DNA from 4 places in the Companilactobacillus miaonis genome. Region 2 is predicted to be linked to each of the others. Evidence: predicted binding sites of a transcription regulator. Region 2 holds the regulator's gene; each other region holds the start of a gene.

What was found. Region 2 encodes HrcA, which represses chaperone genes, less so after heat shock. Its sites were predicted from a motif close to TTAGCACTCNNNNNNNNNGAGTGCTAA; they were not measured.
Region 1: a site for HrcA is predicted at 2,730-2,756, ahead of U8521_RS10685 (Hsp20/alpha crystallin family protein). Genes of this name have one in related genera too.
Region 3: a site for HrcA is predicted at 4,067-4,093, ahead of U8521_RS06760 (ATP-dependent Clp protease ATP-binding subunit). Genes of this name have one in related genera too.
Region 4: a site for HrcA is predicted at 2,206-2,232, ahead of groES (co-chaperone GroES). Genes of this name have one in related genera too.

What each region holds. Positions count from the first base shown of each region.
Region 1 covers NZ_JAYKTX010000013.1:9,139-15,352, forward strand. The annotation lists gene U8521_RS10670 (APC family permease) at 1-1,301, opposite strand, end outside; gene U8521_RS10675 (helix-turn-helix transcriptional regulator) at 1,418-2,260, opposite strand; gene U8521_RS10680 (DUF488 domain-containing protein) at 2,295-2,654, opposite strand; gene U8521_RS10685 (Hsp20/alpha crystallin family protein) at 2,824-3,258, shown strand; gene U8521_RS10690 (Hsp20/alpha crystallin family protein) at 3,349-3,783, shown strand; gene U8521_RS10695 (LacI family DNA-binding transcriptional regulator) at 4,325-5,275, opposite strand; gene ubiE (bifunctional demethylmenaquinone methyltransferase/2-methoxy-6-polyprenyl-1,4-benzoquinol methylase UbiE) at 5,502-6,212, opposite strand.
Region 2 covers NZ_JAYKTX010000003.1:186,596-192,809, forward strand. The annotation lists gene infB (translation initiation factor IF-2) at 1-1,272, shown strand, start outside; gene rbfA (30S ribosome-binding factor RbfA) at 1,282-1,641, shown strand; gene truB (tRNA pseudouridine(55) synthase TruB) at 1,749-2,651, shown strand; gene U8521_RS03805 (riboflavin biosynthesis protein RibF) at 2,665-3,594, shown strand; gene hrcA (heat-inducible transcriptional repressor HrcA) at 3,755-4,801, shown strand; gene grpE (nucleotide exchange factor GrpE) at 4,818-5,390, shown strand; gene dnaK (molecular chaperone DnaK) at 5,425-6,214, shown strand, end outside.
Region 3 covers NZ_JAYKTX010000006.1:153,616-159,829, forward strand. The annotation lists gene U8521_RS06735 (glycosyltransferase family protein) at 1-19, opposite strand, end outside; gene U8521_RS06740 (hypothetical protein) at 574-909, opposite strand; gene U8521_RS06745 (putative periplasmic lipoprotein) at 948-1,688, opposite strand; gene ptsP (phosphoenolpyruvate--protein phosphotransferase) at 1,825-3,549, opposite strand; gene U8521_RS06755 (phosphocarrier protein HPr) at 3,549-3,815, opposite strand; gene U8521_RS06760 (ATP-dependent Clp protease ATP-binding subunit) at 4,141-6,214, shown strand, end outside.
Region 4 covers NZ_JAYKTX010000014.1:63,725-69,938, forward strand. The annotation lists gene U8521_RS11330 (cation:dicarboxylate symporter family transporter) at 1-606, shown strand, start outside; gene U8521_RS11335 (SDR family oxidoreductase) at 683-1,420, opposite strand; gene U8521_RS11340 (CPBP family intramembrane glutamic endopeptidase) at 1,509-2,135, opposite strand; gene groES (co-chaperone GroES) at 2,278-2,562, shown strand; gene groL (chaperonin GroEL) at 2,619-4,256, shown strand; gene U8521_RS11355 (hypothetical protein) at 4,367-4,930, shown strand; gene U8521_RS11360 (isopeptide-forming domain-containing fimbrial protein) at 5,092-6,214, opposite strand, start outside.

The DNA.
Region 1 (6,214 bases), on a different contig from region 2:
AACATCAATAAGAAATACAAGCTCGCTACACCACCAAAAATTGGTAATACTGGATACCATGGCATCTTGAACCCATCATTTTTAATATCCTTGCGTTTTCGTAAAGGAATAATTCCAAATGAAATGAAGATGAAAGCCAACAAAGTCCCGGCATTGATCAAAGAAGTTAACTCGGTTAACGGAACTAATCCAGCAAAGAAAGCTTGGACGACTGTCGCTACCAAGATAGCATTCTTTGGTACCGAATATTTGAAATCAACTTGGCCCATTTTTTTAGGCAATAATCCATCACGTCCTAAGGCGTAAACCAAACGTGAGCCGCCAAAGAACATTGTCAACAACGACGTAAAAATCCCCACCAATGCTCCAAGTGTGATTAGTTTATTCCAAGTATCCAGGTGAATTGCTTTCAACGCATAGGCTGCTGGGTCGTCAACGTTTAGTTCCTTATAGTTAACGATTCCGGTCAAAACTAGTGAGAACGAGACGTACAAAATTACCGCCACGATAACTGTTCCCAGAATTCCTTTGACCATGTCCTTTTTGGGATTGATAGTTTCCGCCGAGTTAGCCGCCAACGCATCAAAACCGACAAAGGCGAAGAAAACCGTGGCACAGGCTGTTGAGATGCCGCCCAAGCCGAATGGTTCCGTGTGAAATTCCTTAGGGTAAAATGGCACGTAGTTGCTCGACTTAATATAGAAGAATCCGACCACGACGAACAACACGATGATGGCCACTTTGATAATAACGGCCACATTTTCAACTTTTTTAGAAAGACTGGCTCCATGTGAAATGATAATAGCTATCACCAACACGATCAAAGTAGCAGAAATGTTAACCATGCCACCTTCCAATGGTCCAGCTAACAGGGCTTTTGGCAAGTGAATGCCAATTGCTCCTAAAATATTATTGTTAAAATATGATGCAAAACCAACTGCTTCCGCAGAAACAGTCAAGAAATATTCTAAAATCAAAGCCCAACCGAGAATCCAGCCGACAATCTCTCCATAGATAACCGCACCAAATGAATAAGCTGATCCAGCAACTGGCATTGCTGAAGAAAACTCCGCATAAGCCATTCCTACTAAACCAGAAACCAAGGCCGCAATCAAAAACGCGACTGCCACTGCAGGTCCAGCATGTAGAGCTGCTTCATGTCCTGGCAAAATGAAAATACCAGTACCAATAACTGCTCCGATTCCTAATGACAAAAGATCTTTTGCCCCTAAACTCTTGGTTAATCTCGAATCAGCTTTAATATAGTTGGCAACTGATTCTTTTTTAAAGATATTTTTCATGAAAATTCTCCTATGTTTACATAAAACACATTAAGTCTAAATTTTACTACAACTTTTTTTATAAAAAAAGACAATCTTCACCATAGAAGATTGCCCTCAATATTTATTATTTACTATTAATCTTTACCCTCAACGCGAAATTTGGTTGGTGCATAACCAGTGTATTTCTTAAAAGTTTGGCTGAAGTAACTCAATCGCGTGAATCCTAAATCATCAGATATCTCATTAATACTTTTGTCTGATTCTTTCAATAAAATCATGGCCTTTTGAATTTTCCTAGCATTCAAGTAAACTGAAAAGCTCAAGCCGGTCTCACGTTTAAATAACTTACTGAAATAATAATCTGATAAGTAAACCTTGCCTGAAACTTGATCCAGGGTCAGACGTTTATCCAAATTATTATCAATAAACTCGATTGCTGAAATAATTGAAGCATTCGAAGTCGACAAATGCTTGATATGTTTTAAAGCACCACTCTCATTTTTATCAAGATCATCGATTGCCTCATCAACATCCAATGAATATTTTATAATAAAATCATCAATTCCTCGATTTTTAATAATTAAATTGGAAACGCTTTCTGCCATACGACGTAAAAATTCAGCATGTTGTTGTAATTTCTGTAGAATAATCAACCGATTATTATCTCTTTGAGGAACATCCTGAGCAGCACAAACTTTACCGACCCTCTGGTTAAGTGCGGTAATGCGTAAAGGTGCATCGGCATATTCGATACCATATTTATATTTATTAACACTCAATTCAGATAAATTTCTTACCTGGTCTACTTGAGCTAAAGCACTGCTTTTCCTTAATTCTCCAAAGATACCTGCCTGCAGATTATCGTCGTTATTTAAAACAAAGACTGCTATTTCATTAGTTTGAGCATACGATTGCAGCAGATGGATAAGCAATTTATCATTACTTGATAACAAAGATTGTAAATCAAATTCCTCCATGATTTTAGCCAACCATTCTACAATTTTTTAATACTTAAATGTTTGAATTCAGATAGTCCATTAGAACCACAGCATCATTATGTTCAGTATCCTTCGCACTGAACAAAATTAGTACATCTTGTGTTTGAAGAGCTTCTCTAATACTCTTCAAAAATTCTTTTGTATATGGATTATTATTAATTTCATCCAAATATTTAGTTTTGAACTCTAAAAATTTTTCTGGATCATGACCGAACCACTTTCGTAATTCGGGTGATGGGGCAATTTCTTTAGCCCACAAATCTAAATTTGCTCTAACTTTGGACATTCCCCGTGGCCAAAGACGATCTACTAAAATGCGATAGCCATCTGGCAACTCTTTATCGTAAATTCGTTTCAAAATTAGTTGGGTCATTTTAACATCCTCTTTTTAATCAATTTAATTGTATCATATCTAATACATTTATAATTTAATTAATTATTGCAATTTTTAGCACTCTCAAAGTTTGAGTGCTAAATTCTTGAACTTCATAATTTCTGGTTTTATACTGTATTTGTAATGAAGGGAAAGGAAGTAACGAAGTATGGCAAACGAAATTATGGATCGTAATAACTTACTAAGAAACTGGTTTAATCATGATTCATGGATGAATGATTTTCCATCATTATTTGACAACAATTCTTGGGAAGTTTCAAATTTAAAGACTGATATTAAGGAAACTGACAACGATTATCAAGTCAGTGTCGATCTTCCCGCTGTTGACAAGAAAAACCTTGATATCACTTATGACAATAACACTTTAACTATCAGTGGTCATCGTGACAGTTTTAATGATCATAATGACAAAGATGGCGACATGATTATGTCTGAACGTCAAAGTGGCCGCTTCATGAGACAATATAATTTACCACAAGTTGACGCCGAAAATATCCAAGCAAATTACAATAACGGTGTTCTAAAAGTTACTCTTCCTAAACAAACTAAAGAAGTATCTGGACACCACATCGATATCGAATAATGTTCCAAGCTTATTTTTTTGGAGATTCATTAGCACTCAAATAGTTCGAGTGCTAAAAGAGAGATTTTTATAATAAGGAAGTAATTATTTATGACAAACGAAGTTATGAACAGAAATGATTTAATGAGAAACTTTTTTAATAATGATAACTGGATGAATTTCCCAGCAATTTTTGAAGACAATTTTATGACTGATTCAGCTTTAAAGACTGACATTAAAGAAAATGATCATCAATATGAAGTTCACGTCGATATGCCTGATTTTGACAAGAAGAATATCGACATCAATTATCAAGATAACGTTTTGACAGTCAGTGGTCGTCGTGATAGCTTCAATGATCACAATGACAAAGATGGCGACATGATTATGTCCGAACGTCAAAGCGGCCGCTTCATGAGACAATACCATTTGCCAGCAGTTGATTCTGACAATATCACTGCAACTTACAACAACGGTGTTTTGCAAATAACATTACCAAAATTGGCAAAAGAAACTGAAACTGGCCATCATATTGAGATTAACTAATAATTTGGTTAGTGGTTAGATGCCGTCTTCCGCAACAGCTCATCACAGGGATTGTGTGGAAGACGACAATTCCAGCAATTTTTTACAAATTCACATAATCTTCACAATTTACAAATATTTAATTCATAAAGATTAAGTATTATATATCTTGTAGATGAGAGATACAGATAATCCCTTTTCTCACCCCCCTATAACATATATATATTTAATCCCCTAAGAAAAAGTACCTTTCCCCGAGGTACTTTTTTATTGTCTTTTGAGTCCTAGTCGGTAGTAGTTGACCGGAAAATAGGATATACTATATTGTGCAGAGTGGAATAAATCTACTCGCATGGGATGTGACTTTGAGTCACAAAAGGACTAAGAATTTATAATTAAAAATCAGACTTATCAATAACTGGGCTATCCAAATTACAATTTACTATTTTAAAAATGATAAGCCTATTAAAATAAACTTTAGATTAGAGGCAAAACTCTTTTCTCATCCCCCCTATAAAAACAATCCCCTATAAAAACACCCTCATGGGTGTTTTTATTTTGTCTATTTTTTCAATGATCCACGAACGATAAATTCAGAAGGTATCATTTTTTTAACAATTTTCTTTTCAAACAGAGCACAAAAAGCATATTCTCCAATTTCGGACAATTTGTGATCAATCGTTGAAAAATTCATCAAAAAACTATAATCCATATTTTCTTGACCAATCACCGGAATATCAATCTGTTTTTTTTTCAATTGATAAATTATTCCTGCCGCTACTTGGTCGCCGTTAGCAAAAACAGCATCCAATTGAGGATTATTCTTAGTCAATAACTTGGCCGCTTCGATACCATCTTGGAAAAATTGCATATTTCTAACTAATAAAGAATCAGGAATTTCTTTTTGAAACACATCGTAATACGAATCAACTGTTAGCTTAGCACTACGGCTAGTTTGTTCGTTACGGCTGATCGTAACGCCGATATGTTGAAAATTTAATTTTTTCAAATATTTGAATCCATTAATATAGGAAATCTTCCGATTGGTATAAGCACAAGAAATTGGGTATTCTAATGTATCTTCGCAACAAGTTATGGGTCCATAGATTTGATACTCTTGAATTTTTTTAAATGAAATAGCTCTGGAAGTGAAAATCAGACCATCAAATGCTTGGTGTTTTAACATTTCCAAACAACGAATCTCACTGTTAACATCATAGTGCGATGGCAATAAAGTTACTTGATAATCTTCTTTAAAGGCCGCTTGGGTAATGGCTGACACTAGCTTTTGAAAATATGGGTGATTACTATAAGGCATAACGACACCAACACGGTAAGTTTTCCCGGTACTAAGGGCCCGAGCGATGTCATTAGGATGATAATTCAATTCTTTCATAGCAGACAATATTTCTTGTTTAGTTTGTTCTGCCACGTAACTTTTATGATTAATAACTCTAGAAACAGTTGAAACCGAATGACCAGATAATTTAGCCACATCACGAATATTTGACATATGCTCGCTCCTTCTTAATTGTTAGCTTGCTACAAATGATATATTTGCTTAAATTTCAAAAAAATTAGAAATTCACACTTTCTTCACATTTTCAATATAATTGGTTCACACTTATTAGTTATAGTATTAATTGTAGATGAGAGATAGATATCTCATCTCATCCCCCCTATAACATATATATTTAATCCCCTAAAAATAAAAGAACACCTTCCCCGGGTGTTCTTTTTTATTGCCTTTTTTCAGCCGAGTGGATCGCACTAGCTTTCATCATCAAGGTATCGACGGAAATATTGATAAAACCGGCGTTTTGCATTATTTGGCAAAGCTGTTTAATGCTGACAAACTTGTTGACTGAGTCGTCTAAATACTGATAATCAGCATGATTCTTAGCAAAAACTTTGCCCATCAGTGGGACTAATTTGTCAAAATACAAATGCCAACCGATTTTAATAATTGGTGTTTCAACCTTAAAGGCTTCTAAACAAATTATTTGACCACCCGGTTTTAAAACCCGATAGATTTCACGCAGAACTTGGTTAGCATCTGGGACATTTCGCAGTCCAAAACCAATCGTTACCACGTCAAAACTATTATCCGAAAAATTTAATTGCATGGCGTCACCCGTCTTTAAATTGATGTTAGTCAATTTGGACTGAGCGACTTTTTGTTGCGCCAACTTTAACATTTCGGGGCTGAAATCTAATCCGATTACTTGGCTATGTGGGAAGCAATCTGCTAACATGATGGTCCAATCTGCTGTTCCACAGCACAAATCTAGGATATCATTTGGGCGATTGGTAATTTTAGAAGTAGCCTGTTTTCGCCATTGGTGATGGGTTCCTAAACTCATAATGGAATTTAATTTATCATAACTTCCGGCAATATTGTCGAAGGTTTTTTGAACGTCTTTTTCGGGTACTTTATTAGTGAGACTCATAA
Region 2 (6,214 bases):
GTTCTAGTTGTAGCTGCTGATGATGGTGTTATGCCACAGACAGTTGAAGCTATCAACCATGCTAAGGCCGCAAATGATCCAATTATCGTTGCTATTAATAAGATCGATAAACCGGGTGCCAACCCACAACACGTTACTGAAGAATTGATGAAGTATGATCTTGTACCAGAAGATTATGGTGGGGATACTATCTTTGTTAATATTTCAGCTAAGATGGGTACTAACATTGATGAATTGCTAGAAATGATCCTTTTGGAAGCCGATGTTTTGGAACTTAAAGCAAATCCTAAGCAAAAAGCTGTTGGTACAGTTATTGAAGCTAAATTGGATAAGGGTCGTGGACCAGTTGCTTCACTATTAGTACAACAAGGTACATTGCATGTTGGTGATCCAATCGTTGTTGGTAATACCTTCGGTCGTGTCAGAACTATGACAAATTACAATGGTAAAGAAATTAAGAATGCTAAACCTTCAGAACCAGTTGAAATTACAGGATTAAATGAAGTGCCTGAATCAGCTGATAAGTTCGTTGTCTTTGATGATGAAAAGACAGCTCGTGCTGCTGGTGAGGAACGTGCTAGTCGTGCCCTTCAAAAGGAACGTCAAAACACTAACCCAGTTACACTTGATAACTTATTCGAAACAATGAAAGAAGGAGAACTCAAGCAAGTTGACGTTATTATTAAAGCCGATGTGCAAGGTTCTGCCGAAGCCATTGCCGGTAGTTTGAAGAAGATTGAAGTTAAGGGTGTTCGTGTTAATATCATCCATTCTGCTGTTGGTGCTATTACTGAAAGTGATGTTAACCTTGCTGCAGCAAGTAATGCTATCATCATTGGATTTAATGTACGTCCAACTGCTCAAGCTAAAGTTCAAGCTAAGGATGAAAATGTTGATATCCGTCTTCACCGAGTAATCTACAAGGCTATCGATGAAATCGAAGCTGCCATGAAGGGTATGCTAGAACCAGTTTATGAAGAAAAAGTTATTGGTAACTTAACAGTCCGTGAAACATATAACGTTTCTAAGATTGGTACCATTGCTGGATGCTACGTCAATAGTGGTAAGGTTCAACGTGAAAGTGGAGTTAGACTTATCAGAGATGGTATCGTTATTACTGAAGGTAAATTAGCTTCACTTAAACGTTTCAAGGATGATGTCAAGGAAGTTGGTTCTGGATTTGAATGTGGTATCACAATCGAGAACTACAATGACATCAAGATTGGTGATGAAATTGAAGCCTATGTAATGGAAGAAGTTCCAGTTAAGTAGGAGGAGAATATGGTAAAACATCGAATTGGTCGAGTTGAACAAGAGATTCAAAAAGAAGTTAACGATATTCTTTTAAAGCGTGTGCGTGACCCACGTGTACAAGGCGTAACAGTCACTGGTGTTGAAATGACTGGAGATTTGCAACAAGCTACGATTTATTTCAGTATTCTTTCTGAAAAAGCTAGTGATGTTGAAAAGACTCAAGCCGGATTAGACAAAGCTAAGGGCTTGATTCGTCGAGAACTAGGTCAAAAATTAACACTTTATAAGGTTCCTGAATTGGAATTTAAGCAAGATGAATCTGTTCGCTATGGTGAAAAGATTGATAAATTAATTGCTAAATTACATCAGGATGAAGCTAATCGTTAAATTGAAATAGGAAAATCCATTTGGATTTTCCTATTTTTTTTTGCTTTCTATTCCGCAAAAAGACTAGTAGAATTGTTCTTAATGATATTTTAGAGATGAGGATTATTATGGACGGAGTTATTCCATTAAATAAAGAAATTGGACAAACTAGTTCTGATTACGTTTATAAATTACGCAAAATTTTGCATACTAGAAAAATAGGTCATACAGGAACACTAGACCCATTAGTAAATGGTGTTTTACCAATTTGTGTTGGTCAAGCTACTAAATTAGTCAATACTTTAACGAGTTCACCTAAAGAATACGAAGGTGAAATTACCTTAGGAAAGTCAACTACGACCGAGGACCGCGAAGGTGAAGTTGTCGAAGAAAAAAAGTTAGACAAACCATTTGAAATTTCAGAATTAAATAAAATTTTTCAAAAGATGACTGGTGATCTGACACAAATACCACCGATGTTTTCGGCTGTACGTGTAAATGGTAAAAAGCTATATGAATATGCTCGGGCTGGAATCGAAGTTGAAAGACCACAAAGACAGATTCATATTTATGATTTTCATATTATGGATGAGCCGATTTTTGTCGATGGTTATCAAAAGATCAAATTTCATGTTAAATGTTCTAAAGGAACTTACGTTAGAACACTTGCAGTTGAATTTGGGAGAATGTTAGGCTTACCAGCTTTTATGTCGCAATTGACTCGTGTTAAGAGTGCTGGATTCAGAATCGAAGAAACTTTTACGATCAGTCAAATCCAACAGATGTTAGATCAAAATGATCATAGTTTTTTGAAGTCGATCGATGAAGTTTTACAAAATGTTCCCAGTCATGAACTAACAGATGAGGAATGGGAGGTTAGAGTCCTCCATGGAGGCTTCTTAGAGCTTAAAGGACTAGATGAATCCAAACAGTTACGAGTTCTTCGTAGTGGCATAACCAAGGCAATTTATAAGTATGATAAAATACGGGGTATGTGGATTCCTGATTTAATGTTATTAAATAATAAATAAAAGAGATTTAAAAATGCAGATTATTAATGTCAAACATCCATTAAGTGTTGAGGATAGACCTAAAGAAAATACAGTTTTAATTATGGGTTTCTTTGATGGGGTTCATTTAGGTCATCAAAAAGTGATTGAGACCGGAGTAAATTTGGCCAAAGAACAGGGACTAAAATCAGTTTTATTAACCTTTGACCGTTCACCACGAACTGTCTATCAACATGAAAAAAATTATAAATATTTATCAACAATGCGACGTAAAGCAGAACTAGTTCGTGATTTAGGAGTAGATGCTTTGTACTTCGTCGAGTTTAGTCAAGACTTTGCACAGTTGAAACCACAAGAGTTTGTTGATCAGTATATGATCGATCTGCAAGCTAAATTTGTTGTGGCCGGATTTGATTATACATATGGCAAAAAAGATGTAGCTAATATGCAGAATTTGCCTAAATATAGTCGTCAACGATTCGAAACGATCACTGTTCCGGAACAATTGATTGATGGTCGAAAAATTGGTTCGAGTGCCATTAAAGAATTCATCCACAATGGACAAATTGAATCAGCTAATCGTTTCTTAGGCTATCGTTATCAAAATCAAGGAACAGTAATTCATGGTCTGCAAAGAGGACGAACACTTGGTTTTCCGACAGCGAATTTGTCAGTTTCAGATGATCAGTTATTACCTGGAATCGGTGTTTACACAACTAGAGTTGAGGTTAATGGTAAATGGTATGGAGCTATGACTTCAGTTGGTTATAACGTTACTTTTAAAGAAAACACTGGCATCACGGTCGAGACCAACATCTTTGATTTTGATCAAGATATTTATGGTGATGAAATTCGATTAGAATGGGTCAAAAGATTACGTGGTGAAGTAAAATTTGCTGGCGTTGAAGGCTTAATTGCCCAGCTAAAACAAGATAAAAATGATTCTTTGAATAATTTAAAATAAAAAATTCATCTCACATTAGCAGATGAATTTTTTGAGTTAATAAAGAATCTTCAATAAATTAGTAAAAATAAGCTTGCATACTTGACACCATAAGGATAGATTGTTATATTTTACATTGTTAGCACTCAGGTATGAACAGTGCTAAAAGGAGGACGGTATAATGTTATCACAACGTCAAGATGCAATCTTGAGAGAAGTCGTGCGCATTTTTACAGATACCGGCCAGCCGGTTGGTTCGAAAACATTGATGAATCAATTACCTTTCCATGTCAGTTCGGCAACGATCAGAAATGAAATGGCTGTTCTTGAAGAAGTGGGTTACCTCGAGAAAACTCATTTGTCGTCAGGAAGAATTCCTTCAGCAATGGGATACCGCTATTATCTTGATCATTTGGTACAGCCAACTAGCGTACCGCAAGATATTGCACAAAGAATTGACGAAGATTTTGGTAAAACGTATCATCAGATAGGTGATATCATTGAACAATCTGCCAAAATTTTATCTCATCTAACTAGTTATACAGCAATCACGCTGGGTCCAGAGAGCAGTACGATTCGATTAACTGGATTTCGGATTGTTCCTTTGAACTCGCATCAACTTATGGCAATCATTGTCACAAGTGATAATAATGTTGAAAATAATATTTATACAATTGATGATGACTTTGATAGTTCTTTGATTGAAAAAATCGTTAATATCGTTAATGATAAATTAGTCGGACAACCTTTACCAAAAGTCATTAAAATGTTGCATACAGATGTTCCAGCAATCCTTTCGGATTATATGTATTCAACTGATGGCCTTTTGGACATGATGGATACATTGTTCAAAAAAGCTGGTTCGGAAAAATATTATGTTGATGGTCAATTGAATCTTTTAAATTATGCTAACAATGATGATTTATCACAAGTTCAATCTTTATTTTCATTAATGAACCAGAGTACAGACTTGAGAAAGTTGTTAGATTCAAGTATTTCTGATGACGGAATCAAAGTTCGTTTAGGTAGTGAATTGGATTCGGATGTTTTGAAAAATTACAGTATCATTACTGCTAATTACGATGTCGGACATCACGGTAAGGGTGTAATTGCTTTACTTGGTCCTACTACCATGCATTATTCGCAATTGATCGGTTTATTAGGAGAATTCAGAGTTGAATTAGCAAAAAGATTGATTGATTATTATTCAAGGTATGATGATTCTTGAAATTTAGGAGGAAGTAATGGCAGATAAGAACAAAAATCAAGATTTGAAGCAGGAGTCTACTAAAGACAAAGCTCCAAAGACTGATAAGAAAGCTGAAAAATCAGCTAAAGAAGAAAAAGCAAAGGTTGATCCTCGCGACAAAGAGATCAAAGACCTTAAAGCTAAGAATGCGGATTTGGAAGATAAATTCTTGAGAAGCCAAGCTGAAATTCAGAATATGAATAATCGTCATAAGAAGGAAGTTTCCGGAATTCTAAAGTATGATGGTCAAAAGCTAGCAACCGAGATTCTTCCAGTTTTGGATAATCTAGAACGTGCCCTTGATGTTAAAGCTGACGATGAAGCCAGCAAGCAACTCAAGAAAGGGATTGAAATGGTTCAACAACACATGGTTAAAGCCTTAGATGATAATCATGTGACTGTGATCGATAATGCTGGTGAAGTTTTTGATCCAACATTTAGTCAGGCCGTTCAAACTGTTCCTGCTGATAAAGATCATAAGAAGGATACAGTCGTTCAAGTCTTGCAAAAGGGTTATAAATTAGAAGACCGCGTTTTACGTCCAGCAATGGTTGTCGTTGCTCAATAATTTAAATAAAAGAAATTAAAAAAGAGGTTTTATTATGTCTAAAGTTATTGGTATTGATTTAGGTACTACAAACTCAGCTGTAGCCGTCTTGGAAGGTGGATCACCAAAGATCATCACTAACCCAGAAGGTGCTAGAACTACTCCATCTGTTGTTGCTTTTAAAGATGGTGAAATTCAAGTTGGTGAAGTTGCAAAGCGTCAAGCTATCACAAATCCTGACACAGTTTCATCAATCAAACGTCATATGGGTGAAGCAGGTTACAAGGTAAAAGCTGGTGGAAAAGAATATACACCACAAGAAATTTCTGCTTTCATTCTTCAACACATCAAGAAATTCTCAGAAGATTACTTAGGTGAAAAAGTTACAGATGCTGTTATTACAGTTCCTGCATACTTTAATGATTCACAAAGACAAGCTACTAAAGATGCTGGTAAGATTGCTGGTCTAAACGTTCAACGTATCGTTAACGAACCAACAGCTTCAGCACTTGCTTATGGTCTAGATAATGATAAGGGTGACGAAAAGATCCTTGTTTATGACCTTGGTGGTGGTACATTTGATGTTTCTATCCTTCAATTAGGTGACGGAGTCTTCGAAGTACTTTCAACAAATGGTGATACACATCTAGGTGGAGATGACTTTGACCAAAAGATCATTGATTGGTTAGTTGCACAATTTAAAGAAAAGAATGGCGTTGACTTATCACAAGATAAGATGGCTCTACAAAGATTAAAGGATGCCGCTGAAAAAGCCAAGAAAGATTTGTCAGGTGTTGCTCAAACATCAATCAGTCTTCCATTTATTTCATCAGGTGCTAATGGCC
Region 3 (6,214 bases), on a different contig from region 2:
GAAAATAGTACTTTACCATTAAAATTGCGACTAAACCAGTAAAAATAGCTAAAACCAGTAATAAAAATCGGCTAATTCCCTTTTGTATCTTTAAGATAGTGATCCCCGTCCTAACTATTATTGATTATTGTCTAAACAAGTTAATTTTAGCACGGTATTAATGGATCTGTCTTGATTGAAAGGCTTTCATAATTTAAAAAAAACTACCAAATTACAGAGCAATTTGATAGATTTAAAAAAATTATTTTATTTTATTTTAGAACAAGTATCTTAAAAAATTTGATTACCTAATCTACTTTATATCAATATGATTAAAAAGACTCTTGGTACACTCAATCGTGCCATCATCATAAACAATTTTCATGGTAAAATCTGGCATCATTTCGACTGAAACGACTCTAGGAACTTCTTTACTCCTATTTATGCCCCCAATAAAAACCTCATTCACTACTTTGTAATCGATTTCATTATAAACTGATTGATATTTCCAATCAATAAAGAAACACAAAATAAAAAAGATGCAAACAACAATTTGCACCCATACTTTAATTTAGCATCAATTTATTTTCAGAATTATGACATTTGTTTTCCCTTTAAAAATTGTCCTCCAATGAAATAAGTTATAAAGGACATAAATACCGACATGCCAGCAAAAATTATCAGGGATGTCCAATTGTAATATCCACTAGTCAACAACATAAAAATAAAATAAACGACTAAATAAATTATCCAAGTCGGCTTTTTCCCTAGATTGGTCATTGTCCTAATCAGCGCTAATGGAAAAATTATGAGAACTTCCCAAGGAAAGTTATTAAATATATTTTGACCTGTGATTAAATTCCTAATAAGAACAATCGCTAACCACAAAACAACAAATATTAAAAAATTTCGAATTACTTTATTTTTCATTCAACCCCCACTCTCAACTTAATAACTAATAGCGTATCTTATTTTTCAAGTTGATTCAATTGGGCTGTTACTTTCAAGATATTGGGATACTTTTTAGCAGCTTTATTTTCATAAAAGGCCGGATTATTTAATTTGTATTTTCCGTTTTTTCTAATCCAAAAAGTCGTCTCAGAATTAGTGATCGGATAATAGTTCTTTCTAGTTAACCCAAATTTGCGATAGGTTTTTGCTTGACCTTTATTTTCTGGAAAATACTTTCCTAACCCCATAATTACCGTCGATTTGATTGGTGGGATTGGAAAAATCTCACTGGGATAATAGACAATTTCTTTAGGATCTTTAAATCCATAACTTGTATATAGATCTTTGACTTGAGTCAATCCACCACTGAAAGTAGTTTTAATGGTTTTGCCAAGCAAGTTTTGATTACCACTGATCACTTTTTTAATATAAACTGTAGCTTTTGTTTCTGGCGCAATCGGCATTCCAATCATCGGCGTCAAATTTAAAACTTGGGCGACGACGACATAGCGATTAGCTTTTTTTAAAGCCTTGAAGTTCATATTTTCGTCGTTGTAGCCTGTTGGAACCGCTGTCAGAGCTTTTTGCATTTGCTTCGACTCAATTACAGGCACATTTTTTAAACGCTTCTGATAGCGTTTCTGATTACTTTTCATTTCAATTTTTTGTTTATCAGTTAAAGCTGCCGACTGGGGACTTTTACTGCTGCAACCTACCAAAACTAGTAAACAAAGCGTGAAGACAATTAATTTTTTCATTCGCAATATCCATTTTCTTAGACTATTGGCAGTTTAACATACTTTGCTAATTAGGAGGCCGTCTTCCACACAAGCCTTGTGCTACTTTATTTAAAGACAAAAAAAGAGAGTCCACGATGTGAACTCTCAAAAAGTTTTACTTGTTCAAGTATTCTTCAACAAGCTTCTTGTTATCTTCATTAGTGATTGATTCATTAACGGCACGATCAGCTAATGTAGCTAAGTCTTTAGTACTCAACTTCTTCATCAAACTTCTTACACGAAGTACTGATGTAGCACTCATTGAGTATTCATCTAGACCCATGCTCAATAGCAATGGAAGCATTGTGTTGTCACCAGCGGCTTCACCACACATGCCAGCCCACTTACCTTCTTTATGAGCTGATTCAATAACATGTTTGATCAATCTCAAAATTGAAGGGTTATATGGTTGGTATAGGTATGAAACATGTTCATTACCACGATCAGCAGCCATTGTGTATTGGATCAAGTCGTTTGTACCAATACTGAAGAAATCAACTTCCTTAGCAAATTGGTCTGCAAGAACTGCAGCAGCTGGAACTTCCATCATCATTCCTAATTGAATGCTGTCAGAAACTTCAACACCATCTTTAACTAACTTAGCTTTTTCTTCTTCAAAGACCTTCTTAGCATCTCTGAACTCTTGCAATGTACCGATCATTGGGAACATAATACGCAAGTTACCAAAAGCAGATGCACGAAGCAAAGCTCTTAGTTGTGTTCTAAAGATTTCTTGTCTATCCAAACTGATACGGATAGCACGGTAACCTAAGAATGGGTTCATTTCTTCTGGAAGTGGTAAGTATGGCAAGTGTTTGTCACCACCGATATCCATAGTACGGACAACGACTGGCTTACCTTTCATTCCTTCAAGAACCTTCTTATAAGCCTTGAATTGGTCTTCTTCTGTTGGAAGAGAATCTGATTGCATGTACAAGAACTCTGTACGATACAAGCCGACACCTTCGGCACCATTATCAATAACACCTTGTAGATCATCAGGTGTACCGATATTAGCAGCGATATCAAAGTGCTTGCCATCAGCTGTAACTGAAGGTTCGTCCTTTAATTTCTCCCATTCAGCTTTTTCTTCAGCAAATTCCTTTGCCTTTTGTTCATATTTCTTGATATCGTCATCACTTGGATCAACGATTGCAGCACCGTTTAATCCATCAACAATAACAGTATCACCGGCTTTAACATCTTTAGTGATTGTGTCAGTACCAACTACAGCTGGCAATTCCAAAGAACGTGCCATGATAGCTGAGTGAGCTGTACGACCACCAATATCAGTAACAAAGCCTTTTACATACTTCTTATTTAATTGAGCTGTATCACTAGGTGTCAAATCATGAGCAACGATAACAACCTCATGGTCGATCAATGCTGGATTTGGTAATTCAACGCCTAATAAATGAGCCATAACACGTTTCGTAACGTCACGGACATCGGCTGCTCTTTCTTGCATGTATGGATTATCAGTCATACCTTCAAAGATTGAAATGAAGTTTTCTGAAACATCATGCAATGCTTGTTCAGCGTTAACACTCTTATCGGAAACTTCTTTTTCAACTGCACCTGTAAATTCGGGATCAGCCAAAATCATCTTGTGAGCATCAAAAACTTGAGCTTCCTCTTCACCTAGAGATTCCTTAGCGGTATCTCTGATTTTTGTAAGCTCATCATCTGATGTAGAAATAGCATCTTTAAGACGACTGATTTCTGCATCAGCATCTGAAATACTTTTCTTAGTGAAAGACAAATCTGGTTGAACTAAAAGGTATGCTTCAGCAGTAGCGATACCATCACTTGCTGCAATTCCCTTAATAGTTTTAACCATTATTCTGCCAATCCTTCCTTTGTCATTGTTTCTGAAATAGCAGCGATTGCATCACTTGCATCGTCACCATCAGCAGTAATTGTAACATCAGCACCTTGGCCAACACCGAGTGACATAACACCCATGATTGACTTCAAGTTAACTGACTTGCCTGAGAATTCGATGTTTACATCTGAACTGAATTTACTTGCTGTTTGTACCAACATAGTAGCTGGACGTGCGTGGATACCTGTTTCTGCAATAATGTGAAAATCTTTCTTTTCCATAATTAATACCTCACCATATAATATAAAATTCTGTAGATATACTACAAATATTCACTAATTAATTTACCATTATCTCTAATTTTTCACAAGGGCTTTGCACAAAAAATCGTGAGATAACTCAAGTGTGATAAGCCGTTTAACGCTTACAACGCTTGACGCTGAAAGCGTTTATATTATAAAACTTTTTCAAAGATAATTGAAAAAAATATCATTTCTACTATTAAATAAATTTTTTTTTAGAATTCCAAGACTTAGCACTTGCATTAGTCGAGTGCTAATTATATACTACCGTTGTATCCTGTGCAAAAGGAAAGGTGGGGTGCGTATGCTTTGTCAGAATTGTCATAAGAATGAAGCGACGATTCACTTGTACACGAGTGTTAACGGCCAACGGACAGAAATCAATCTCTGTCAGGACTGTTATCAAAAATTAAGAAATCAAGCTAACGAAGGTATGAATAATATGGCACAAAATCCTAACGGTGGATTTTCTAGTTTTGAAGACTTGTTTAACGCCTTAAACGGTGCACAACAACCTAACAATGCTTTCCAGCAACAAGGTCCACAAACTCAAATGGGCAATGGTAACGGTAATGGCCGTCGTCCTAGAGGAAATGGAGTCTTAGACCAATACGGTGTTGACTTGACTGCCCTTGCTAAGAAGGGTCAGATCGATCCAGTCATTGGTCGTGATAAGGAAATCAATCGTGTAATCGAAATATTAAATAGAAGAACTAAGAACAACCCTGTTCTAATTGGTGAAGCAGGTGTCGGTAAAACCGCCGTTGTTGAAGGTTTAGCACAAAAAATCGTTGACGGCGACGTACCGGAAAAATTACAAAATAAACGTGTTATCCGCTTGGATGTAGTTTCACTAGTCCAAGGTACTGGCGTACGTGGTCAATTTGAACAAAGAATGCAACAATTGATTAATGAACTACAAAAGAATAAGGAAATTATTCTTTTCATCGATGAAATTCATGAAATTGTCGGTGCTGGTAATGCTGAAGGCGGAATGGATGCAGGTAATGTTTTGAAACCTGCCCTTGCCCGTGGCGATATGCAATTAGTTGGTGCTACTACTTTAAATGAATATCGGACAATTGAAAAAGATTCTGCTTTGGAACGTCGTCTCCAACCAGTTCAAGTTAATGAACCTAGTGTTGACGAAACCGTTCAAATCTTAAAAGGTATTCAGCCTAAGTACGAAGATTACCATCACGTAAAATTCTCAAATGAAGCTATCAAGGCTGCGGCTGAATTATCAGCTCGTTACATTCAAGATCGTTTCTTACCTGATAAGGCAATCGATTTGATTGATGAAGCTGGTTCTAAGAAGAACTTACAAATCAATCACGTTGATATGGAAGATCTCGATAATAAGATTTCTGACGCTGAAGTTCAAAAGCAAGCTGCCCTTCGTAATGAAGATTACGAAAAAGCTGCTTACTACCGTGATCAAGTAACTAAGTTCCAAAAAATGAAAGATGGCGCTAAAAACGAACCAATCGATAAGAGTATCGTCAGTGAAAAAGATATTCAAAAAATTGTCGAAGAAAAGACTAACATTCCAGTTGGCGAGTTACAGTCTAATGAACAAGCCCAATTGAAGAATCTTGAACCTGATTTGAAAGCTCACTTAATTGGTCAAGATAAAGCTGTTGGCGATGTTGCAAGAGCTATTCGTCGTAATAGAGTCGGTTTCAACAAATCTGGTCGTCCAATTGGTTCCTTCTTATTCGTTGGACCTACTGGTGTTGGTAAAACTGAACTTGCTAAACAACTTGCTCGTGAACTATTTGGTTCAGAGGATTCAATGATCAGATTCGATATGTCTGAATATATGGAGAAACATTCAGTTTCTAAATTGATCGGTTCACCTCCAGGGTATGTTGGTTACGAAGAAGCTGGTCAATTGACTGAACAAGTTCGTCGTAATCCATACAGTTTGGTTCTATTAGATGAAATTGAAAAAGCTCATCCTGATGTAATGCACATGTTCTTGCAAATCCTCGATGATGGCCGTTTAACTGATTCTCAAGGTAGAACAGTCAGTTTTAAGGATACTATCATCATCATGACTTCAAATGCCGGACAAGGCTTACAAGAAGCTAATGTCGGCTTTGGTGCAGAAGCTAGTGGAACTACTAACTCAATCATGAATCGTTTATCAGAATTCTTTAAACCTGAATTCTTGAACAGATTCGATGGTATCGTTGAATTCAACTCATTGACAAAAGATAATCTTCTCAAGATCGTTGATTTGATGCTTGATGATACAAATAAGATGATTGCTGACCAAGGTTTGAGTATTCACGTAACTAAAGATGCTAAGGATAAATTAGTTGATTTAGGTTACAACCCTAAGATGGGTGCTCGTCCATTACGTCGTGTGATCG
Region 4 (6,214 bases), on a different contig from region 2:
TTATTATTCATTGTGATCGCCTATGCAACAATGGCTTTCTTCGTCTTTGTTGTCATGGCCGGAGTGGGACATTTGTTCCACGTTAAATTTTATGAAATGTTCAGAATTATTGAAAATGAAGTTACTTTAGCTTTTACGACCGCTAGTTCTGAGGCAGCTTTGCCTAAGATGATGGAAAAAATGCAAAAATATGGAGCATCAAAGGGAATTGTTTCTTTCGTTATTCCGACAGGTTATACTTTTAACCTTGATGGTTCAGCAATTTATCAATCATTAGCGGCATTATTCTTGGCACAAGCTTACAATATTCATTTGAGCCTTGGGCAACAAATTACCCTTGTGGTGGTTTTGATGTTAACATCAAAAGGGATGGCCGGAGTGCCAGGAGCCTCATTTGTTGTACTACTAGCCACAGTATCAACGATAGGCGTACCAATGCAAGGGTTGACCTTCATCGCTGGTATCGACCGTCTCGTAGATATGGGACGTACCGCAGTAAACGTTGTCGGCAATTCACTAGCAACGATTATTATTGCTAAGAGTGAAAAGGAATTTGATGAGGACAAACGAGAAAAGTACGTTGCATCCTACACACGCGGTGATTAAGCCCCGTGTAGAGTAGAACAATTTAAACACACGAAAAGCAGCTTATCAATTATTTATTTAATTGGTAGGCTGTTTTTTATTTCTGAATGGTTGGGCGAATAACGATCTCATTCATAGTCGTATCTTCAGGCGCGTCGATGGCAAAAGCAATCGTATTAGCAATTCGGTCGGCACCGATGGCATAATCTTTATAAAATTGATCCAATTGTGCTTTAGTTTCGGGATCCTTCACGTGTTCAGTCAATTCCGTAACGACGGCACCTGGTGAGATCACGGTGACACGAATATTGCTTTTAGCAGCTGCTTCTTCTTGCCGTAAACCTTCACTAATGGCTCTGACAGCAAATTTAGTTGCAGAATAGACGCCGGAGCCAATACTGATAGCGTGACCAGCTACGGAAGCCAGATTGATGATTTGACCGCTTTTTTGCTTACGCATGATTGGTAAAACCGCATCGATTCCGTAAAGAGTTCCCTTGATATTTACGTCGATCATTTTGTCCCATTCTTCGACACGACCCTTAATAAATTCTGAACGAGGCATTAATCCAGCGTTGTTGATCCAAACGTCAATGCGTCCATATTCAGATATAGCCTTTTTAGCTAATTCTTGAACTTGCTCTAAATCTGTAACGTCAGTTTGAACAGCAATTGCCGAACCATTTTCTTGTTGAATTTCAGTGGCAATTTTTTGCAAACGTTTCTTTCTTCTGGCAGCTAGAACAATCTTATTATTTTTAGTAGCTAATAGTTTTGCACAAGCAGCACCAATTCCACTAGAAGCACCGGTAATGACAATAACTTTTTCAGACATAAAAAAATCTCCCTTGAATTTATATTTCAAAGGAGATTTTAGTTCATTAATAAGTCGATAGTTAATTTATAAGTTTTACAATTTGGCATTACCGCATCGAGATTGTTAAAACAATGGCATTCATTAGGATGTGGCTGCCGGCACTGGCATAAATGTTTTTAGATTTGTAATAGATGAATGAGAACCATAATCCCATAGCGACATAAATTAAGAATCTAGTATCTTGATGCATGAAAGCAAATAAGAATGCCGAGATAATAGCAGCAATGTAAATATTTGTTGGTTTGATCAAGTTACCGAAAAACAATCTGCGAAAGACGATTTCCTCCATGATTGGAGCACAGATCAAAACATAAACGAAATAGTAGGGATAAGTTTTGACCATTAATAATAATTGCATCGTGTTTTGCGATTGGGTACTGGCGTGGAAAATTAGTTGGTCAATAAAACCGACCCCGTATTGCAAAACGATTGCTCCAATCGTTCCTAAGATGATCCATTGGAGATTGTGATTTAGATCAGTTGTTTTTTCAAAATCGAATTTCTGATCTTTTTTCACTAAATACATCATGATTCCGGTGGCGATAATTGCACCTAAAGTTAATAGGACAAAATACAGGCTACCAGTGACTTTCAGCATGTTCAAAACGGAACCTAAAAGTAATAGTAGGATGTAAGTTAATAGTGTAAAAAATTGATTTTTTGGAAATGCCATGATAACTCCTTTAATTTTTAGAGGTAAATACTTGCATGTTTTCAATAAAATGTTAATATAAAACTTGTGATTAGCACAAGAGATGTTCGAGTGCTAAATATAAAAATAAAAACAGAAATAATAATAATCGGAGGGATTCAAATTGTTAAAACCACTTGGAGATAGAGTAATTGTAACAGTCGATAAAGAAGAAGAAAAGACAGTCGGTGGTATTGTTTTAGCAAATAACGCTAAAGAAAAGCCTCAAACAGCTGAAGTTGTTGCTGTAGGTGACGGCTTAGTTACTGACGATGGAAAGAAATTGCCTATGAGTGTTAAAAAAGGCGATAAGATTCTATTTGATAAATACTCAGGCTCAACAGTTAAGTACGAAGACAATGAATATTTAATCCTTCATGAAAAAGATATCATGGCAATCGTTGAATAATTTTAAAAAATAATTTTTTAATCAATTATGAAATAATTTACGGAGTGTGAAAATTAATGGCAAAACAAATTAAGTTTTCAGAAGATGCACGTTCAAAGATGCTTGAAGGTGTTAATAAATTAGCAGACACAGTTAAGACAACTATCGGACCTAAGGGTAGAAATGTTGTTCTTGAAAAGAGTTACGGTGCTCCAGAAATCACAAATGATGGTGTTACTATCGCTAAGAGTATCGAATTAGAAGACCACTTCGAAAACATGGGTGCTAAGCTTGTTTCTGAAGTTGCTTCAAAGACTAACGACATTGCTGGTGACGGTACTACTACAGCTACTGTTTTGGCCCAAGCAATCGTTAAAGAAGGTATGAAGAACGTTACAGCCGGTGCTAACCCTGTTGGTATCAGAACTGGTATCGAGAAGGCTACAAAGGCTGCTGTCGATGAACTTCACAATATTTCTCACAAGGTTTCAGGTAAGAGTGATATTGCTCAAGTAGCTTCAGTTTCATCAGCTAGTGAAGAAACTGGTAAGTTGATTGCTGACGCTATGGAAAAAGTTGGTAACGATGGTGTTATCACAATTGAAGAATCAAAGGGTATCGATACAACGCTAGACGTTGTTGAAGGTATGCAATTCGACCGTGGATACATTTCACAATACATGGTTACAGATAACGACAAGATGGAAGCTGATCTTGACAATCCTTACATCTTGATCACTGACAAGAAGATCTCAAATATCCAAGACATTTTGCCATTACTACAAAAGATCGTTCAACAAGGTAAGTCACTACTTATCATTGCTGATGACATTGATGGTGAAGCATTACCAACACTTGTTTTGAACAAGATTCGTGGTACATTCAACGTTGTTGCTGTTAAGGCACCTGGCTTTGGTGACCGTCGTAAGGCTCAACTTGAAGATATCGCTACATTAACTGGTGGTACAGTTATTACTTCTGATCTTGGTCTTGAACTAAAAGACACAACAATGGATCAACTAGGTCAAGCTGGTAAGGTTACTGTTACAAAGGACAACACAACAATTGTTGAAGGTTCAGGTAACAAGGACGCCATCAGCGAACGTGTTGATTTGATCAAGAAGCAAATCGCTGAAACAACTTCTGACTTTGACAAGGAAAAGCTTCAAGAACGTTTGGCTAAATTAGCCGGTGGTGTTGCTGTTGTTAAAGTTGGTGCTGCTACTGAAACAGAACTTAAAGAACGTAAGTACAGAATTGAAGATGCTCTAAACGCTACACGTGCCGCTGTTGAAGAAGGCTACGTTGCTGGTGGTGGTACAGCTTTGATGAACGTACTAGATAAGGTTAAGGCTCTTAAAGAAGAAGGAGACGTTCAAACAGGTATCAATATCGTTGCCCGTGCTCTTGAAGAACCACTACGTCAAATCGCTGAAAATGCTGGTTATGAAGGTTCAGTTATCGTTGAACACATCAAGAACCAAGATAACGAAATTGGATTCAATGCTGCTACTGACAAGTGGGAAAACATGGTAGACGCCGGAATCATCGACCCAACTAAGGTTACACGTTCAGCTCTACAAAATGCCGCTAGTGTTGCTGCCTTGTTGTTGACAACAGAAGCTGTTGTTGCAGACAAGCCAGAACCAAAGGATAATAATGCCGCTGCTGGTGCAGGTAATCCTGCAGCCGGTGGTATGGGCGGTATGATGTAATTTAATCATATGAATAAATATTAAAAAGCGCTGGTAATTTACTAGCGCTTTTTTCATGCTCTAAAAAAGTATAGAATTAGATACCGTTAGAAAAATGAAAAGAGAAACGAATGGATAAAATAGAATTTGGTCGTAAAATCAATTATGTACCGGCACTAATCAGTTGCGTGATTGGAATTATTGTTGGTATTGGGATACAAATTTTTACTAAAATAGCTCTGTTAGCGATAATCCTAGCAATCACTGCATTGGTCGTCGTGGCTTTGTTATTTACGCGTAGTATGTATGATTTCTTCGGACACTGGGAAATTGATTCTGAGGGGATACAAAATACCGATTACCAAAATTTTGGTGTGCGGTTTCAGGCAGTATTGTTTCCGTTCACTGAAAGTAGAGTCCGTTTTAAATTTAGTGACATTAAGAGTATGACAGTTATCGTCGGTAAAGATATGAACGCTCCGTCAAATATTTTAGGTGGTTCATTTTATGCACCTAAGAAGATTATGTTTCATTTACCTACACCTTATTACATGGAAGTTCATTTAAAAGACGGTCGTCAAGTTAATTTGGATTTGTCAGCTGATTGGGATGATACTGAAGTTATCGGTTATATCGTTGATTTCATCGGTTCAGAAGCTGGAATTGATGTGGGGATGATCAAGCAATCTAATTAGAGTGTGAAAGACAACGGTTAGGAGTCGGTAGATAGCCTAGCTTTCCACTTTATGCGCGTACTTTGCGTATGAAGTGGAAAGCGTAGCTATATGTTGACTCCTGTTGTCTTTCACGCGTTTTAGAGCGCAAAAAAGAGTGAGAATTTTCTCACTCTTTTTTGTTACTCCACTACTGAATCAGCGATGGTCCAAGTAACTTGACCACTGTATTGACCGGATGTGGCTGTTTTTGGAATACGTAATTGCCATTTATTTAAGCCAACGTATTGGGTTAGATTGATTGGATCAGGTGAACCGTTGATAGTTTTATCGGTAATTGGGACTCCGGATGGTGATAATGGTGTCCACTCATTGGTTTCATCTTGGGAATTATTGTTGAGTGATAGGGATATACCATCATCCTGAATTAATTTTTCACTACCATTGGTTATAGCTTGGTCGCTTTCGTTGTCATAGCTGACTAAGACTTGGAAGGGGGTCTCTTCGCTGTGGCTGACGATTAGGTTTCCTTTGGTCTGCTTATTGGTCAACGTTTTCTCAGTACCAGTTGAGTTGATGCTTCCAAAGTCGATAAATTCGGGAACTTCAATGAAGGATGTGGTTGGTTCTGGGGGATGAACGTTGATATAGATAGTATCTGATGGTCCGATGGTTAGTGCTTTGCTATTAAGATCTTTGACATTTCGCATGGCGGCACTATTTTGAATCTTTTCTTCAAGGGTACTATTTACGGTAACTTTATAAGTAAAAATATTTGCTTGGTTAGCAGGTGTGTATGTTCCTATATATAGACCACTTGTTGAGATAGAATCTGAAGCTAATACGCCGTTTACATGTACACTACCAGATATTAGTGATAATTTGTCCCTTTTATCATTAAGGCTGTCCTTTTTATGGGTAATTGGATCTACATAGTCGTTAAGGTCATTGAGATATATGGCATCTTGAGCGATACCTGTACTAACGATGAATTCAGATTTAATTTCCAAAATATCTCCAGTAGTTGCGTCTACTGTTTGAGCAAACTCACTATTAGGATCAGCGGTGATATTACGGACTTGGTGATTGAAAAGATAAGAGTAATCTGGTTTTACAACCGGAATTTCAACGGTATCTTCATAAGTCTTGCTATCACTAAAGCCTTTATTATAACCAGTAAAGCTAACTGTATTACTGATCTTTCCATTTACTAAATCGAAGGCCGCCTTATTGTTGATCGTTGCGTCAAAAGTATAGGTTGCTGTCTCACCATCGGAGATACTGGCATTAGTAGGGCTATAATTA